DNA from 2 places in the Dactylosporangium sp. CA-092794 genome. Region 2 is predicted to be linked to the other one. Evidence: riboswitches for the same ligand, from Rfam matches in the RefSeq annotation. Region 2 holds a riboswitch; the other holds the start of a gene.
The links. Region 2 has a riboswitch for ZMP and ZTP ahead of glyA (serine hydroxymethyltransferase). Riboswitches for the same ligand answer to the same signal wherever they lie in the genome.
Positions count from the first base shown of each region.

Region 1: it holds a riboswitch for ZMP and ZTP, as region 2 does, so the genes downstream of both, ACQPXD_RS56430 (bifunctional 5,10-methylenetetrahydrofolate dehydrogenase/5,10-methenyltetrahydrofolate cyclohydrolase) here and glyA (serine hydroxymethyltransferase) in region 2, are expected to answer to the same signal.

Region 1 covers NZ_CP192044.1:13,007,809-13,010,002, reverse strand. Annotated here, with positions in the region: gene ACQPXD_RS56435 (protein jag) at 1-541, shown strand, start outside; ZMP/ZTP riboswitch at 953-1,035, shown strand; gene ACQPXD_RS56430 (bifunctional 5,10-methylenetetrahydrofolate dehydrogenase/5,10-methenyltetrahydrofolate cyclohydrolase) at 1,051-1,956, shown strand.
Region 2 covers NZ_CP192044.1:1,618,382-1,620,575, reverse strand. Annotated here, with positions in the region: gene ilvD (dihydroxy-acid dehydratase) at 1-1,107, shown strand, start outside; ZMP/ZTP riboswitch at 1,184-1,266, shown strand; gene glyA (serine hydroxymethyltransferase) at 1,292-2,194, shown strand, end outside.

The DNA.
Region 1 (2,194 bases), 1.6 Mb from region 2:
AGACGACGCTGAAGACGAGGACGCGGAGGAAGGCGCCCCGGCGGCCGGCGGCGGCCGGGCCACCGCGGACCTGTTCCGCGAGAGCGAGATCGCGGCCGACTACGTCGAGGGCCTGCTGGACATCCTCGACTACGACGGCGACATCGACGAGCTGGTCGTCAGCGGCCGCCCGGTCGTCGAGGTCGTCGAGGGCGGCGACGGCTCGGGCAAGCGTTTGCAGGCCCTGGTGGGCCAGCGCGGCGCGACCCTCGAGGCGCTGCAGGAGCTCAGCCGGCTGGCGGTCTTCCGGCAGACCGGCTCCCCGAGCCGGCTCCTGCTCGACGTCGGCGGCTACCGGTCGCTGCGCCGCAAGGAGCTCGGCGCCATCGCCAAGAACGCGGCGGAGAAGGTGAAGGAGTACGGCGAGGCCGTGCGCCTGGAGCCGATGAGCGCCTTCGAGCGCAAGTGCGTCCACGACGTCATCAACGCCTTGCCGGGCGTGGAGAGCGAGTCAGAGGGCGTGGAGCCCGCCCGCCGGATCGTCGTCCGCCCCTCGGCCTGACCGTCCCCGCCGTCCGCCGTTCCGCATTCGGCTCGCCCTCGCACCTGGTTTGACTTGGCTCGCCCTAGCACCCGGTTGGCCTGAACCGCCCCGACCGCACAAAGCGGTCCGGGGCGGTTCTGCTTTCTCGCCCTCGTTTCCTCCCAGTCCCGCTTGCTGCTCTCTCCTCCTCGCTCTCCCTCTTCCTCGCCCTGCCCCGCCCCTCTCTCCTCCTCGCTTCGCTCTCGCCCTTCCCCTCGCCTGTCCCTCCGCCTCGCTTCGCTCTCGCCCTTCCCCATCCCCGTCGTCTCTCTCCTCCTTACATCCCTCTCGCCTTCCGCCTCGCCTCTCTCCCCCTCGCTTCGCTCTCGCCGCTCCCTCCTCCTCGTCGCTTCCCTCTCGCCTCGGCGCTGGGACGGCATCGGGCATAATTGGCGAAGACGCGACTGGCGGCACCAAGGATGGGCAACCATCGGGAAGCCTCGGCGTGGGAGTCGACCGCCTGGGCTCCCACGGATGCGAGGAGTCGTATGTCCGAGTCACCCACGGCTGTGTCCTCTTCCACCACGCCGTCCGCCCACTCCGCCCGCCTGCTTCCGGGCGCCCCGGTCGCCGACGCGATCCTGGCCGATGTGGCATCCCGCGCCGAGGCCCTCCGCTCCCACAGCATCACCCCGTCCCTCGCCACAATCCTCGTCGGCGACGACGACGCGAGCGCCGGCTACATCCGGATCAAGCAACGCCAGGCGGCCGAACTCGGCTTCGCCTCCCCGCACGCCCACCTCCCGGCAACGGCGACCCAGCGAGAACTCCACGCCGTCATCGACGGCTTCAACGCCGACCCCGCCGTCCACGCGCTGCTGATCCAGTACCCGATACCGCCACACCTGGACTACGAGGCCGCTCTCATGCGCGTCGACCCGGACAAGGACGTCGACGGCATGCACCCGCTGAACCTGGGCCGCCTAGCCGCCGGAATCCCCGGCCCCCTCCCCTGCACGCCGGCCGGCATCGAGGCGCTACTCGCCCACCACGGCATCCCGGTGAGCGGCCGCGAGGTGGTGATCCTGGGCCGCGGCGCGACACTGGGCCGCCCCCTCGCGATGCTCCTGGCCCAGAAGCGCCCAACGGCGAACGCCGCCGTGACGGTGGTACACACCGGTGTCCCGGACTGGCCCCGCTACACCCGCCGCGCCGAGATCCTGATCGCCGCCGCCGGCGTCCCGGGCATCATCCAGCCGGAGCACGTGAAGCCCGGCGCCGTGGTCATCGGCGGCGGCGTGCGCTACGAGGGCCGCCGCCTCTTGCCGGACGTCGCCGAGGAATGCGCCGCCGTAGCCTCAGCCATCACCCCCCGAGTAGGCGGCGTAGGCCCCACCACCGTAGCCATGCTCTTCCGCAACGCCATCGAAGCCGCCGAGCGCCGTTTCACGTGAAACCCCCGTTTCACGTGAAACGTTTGGGGCGGGCACCCGCCGCCGAACGCCGCACCACCCGAGCCTTAATCGCTCACGGGTTTCGCCCAGCACCGCCGCCCGTTCGCCCACACCACCCATGCGCGCACCGCGCCCAGGCGGCGCCCCGGGGTCGTGCCACGGGCGGGGGTCGAGCCGTGGCCCGGGGCCATGCCTACGGGCGCGCGTTGCCCAGGCCGCGTGCCCGGGCAACGCACGA
Region 2 (2,194 bases):
CGCTACTACGACGGCGACGACGCCTCGGTCCTGCCCCGGGCCATCGCGTCGCGCCCCGCGTTCGAGAATGCCGTCGCGCTCGACGTCGCCATGGGCGGGTCGACCAACACCGTGCTGCACCTGCTGGCCGCCGCCCGCGAGGCCGAGCTGGACTTCACGGTCGCCGACATCGACGCGATCTCCCGCCGCGTGCCGTGCGTGGCCAAGGTCGCGCCGAACACGCAGAAGTACCACATGGAGGACGTCCACCGCGCCGGTGGCATTCCTGCGATCATGGGTGAACTGTCGCGCGGGGGCCTGTTGAACGAGTCGGTGTATTCCGTGCACAGTCCGACGCTGGGCGAGTGGCTGGACAATTGGGATATTCGCGGCGGTAAGGCCTCGCCGGAGGCGATCGACCTGTTCCACGCGGCGCCGGGCGGAGTCCGCACGACCGAGCCGTTCTCCACGACCAACCGGTGGAGCTCGCTGGACACGGACGGCGCGGAGGGATGCATCCGCAGCGTCGAGCACGCGTACACCGCCGACGGCGGCCTCGCGATCCTGTTCGGCAACCTCGCGCCCGACGGCTGCGTCGTGAAGACCGCCGGCGTGCCCGAGGAGAACCTGCGCTTCGCGGGCCCCGCCCGGGTGTTCGAGTCGCAGGAGGCCGCCGTCGACGGCATCCTGGCCAAGCAGGTCGTCCCCGGCGACGTCGTGGTCATCCGCTACGAGGGCCCGAAGGGCGGGCCGGGCATGCAGGAGATGCTGTATCCGACCTCGTTCCTCAAGGGCCGCGGCCTGGGTCGCGCCTGCGCCCTGATCACCGATGGCCGTTTCTCCGGGGGTACTTCGGGACTCTCCATCGGCCACATCAGCCCGGAGGCGGCCGGCGGCGGCCTGATCGCCCTGGTCGAGGACGGCGACCCGATCGAGATCGACATCCCGGCCCGCTCGCTCGAGCTGCGGGTGCCCGAGGAGCAGCTCGCCGCCCGGCGGATCGCCCAGGAGAAGCGCGACCACCCGTACACCCCGGCCGACCGCGACCGCCCGGTCTCGGCCGCGCTGCGCGCCTACGCGTCGATGGCCACCTCCGCCAGCGACGGGGCGTACCGCCTGGTGCCGTAACCGACCCGTTCGACAATGCCATTTCCGGTGGCCGGTTCCACTACCAGCCGCCCGGTTCCACTACCATCGGCGGCGTCATCTGCGACTGGCGCACACAAGGTGGAACCGACCACCGGGGAGCTCCCAAGGAATCCGGCACCGCGCGCCTGGGTGCCCGATCGTGGCATCTGCCAGGAGGAAGCGCATGCACGTCCCAGCCCTGACCGCACTCACCGAGGCCGACCCGCAGCTGGCCGCCCTGATCGAGGGCGAGGCCGAGCGGCAGCACGACACGCTGCGGATGATCGCCTCGGAGAACTACGTCTCCCAGGCCGTGCTCGAAGCGACCGGCACGGTCCTGACCAACAAGTACTCCGAGGGCTACGCCGGCAAGCGGTACTACGAGGGCCAGCGGTTCATCGACCCGATCGAGGAGCTGGCGGTCGCCCGGGCCAAGTCGGTGTTCGGCGTCGAGCACGCCAACGTCCAGCCGTATTCGGGTTCGCCGGCCAACCTGGCCGTGTACATGGCCCTGGCCAAGCCGGGCGACACCGTCATGGGCATGGCGCTGCCGATGGGCGGCCACCTCACCCACGGCTGGAACGTCTCGGCCACCGGCGCGTGGTTCCGCGCCGTGCAGTACACCGTCCGCCGCGAGGACGGCCGGATCGACTTCGACGAGGTCCGCGACATCGCCCTGCGGGAGCGCCCGAAGCTCATCTTCTCCGGCGGCACCGCCATCCCGCGCACCATCGACTTCCCGCGCTTCGCCGAGATCGCCCGCGAGGTCGACGCCGTCCTGGTCGCCGACATCGCCCACATCGCCGGCCTGATCGCCGGCGGCGCCCACCCGTCCCCGGTCGGCCACGCCGAGGTCATCTCGACCACGACGCACAAGACCTTGCGCGGCCCCCGCGGCGCGATGCTCATGTCCGACGAGCGGCACGCCAAGGCCGTCGACAAGGCGGTGTTCCCCGGTTTGCAGGGCGGCCCGCACAACCACACCACGGCGGGCATCGCGGTGGCCCTGGGCGAGGCGTCGACGCCGCAGTTCAAGGCATACGCCCACCAGATCGTCGCCAACGCCAAGGCCCTGGCCGCCGCCCTC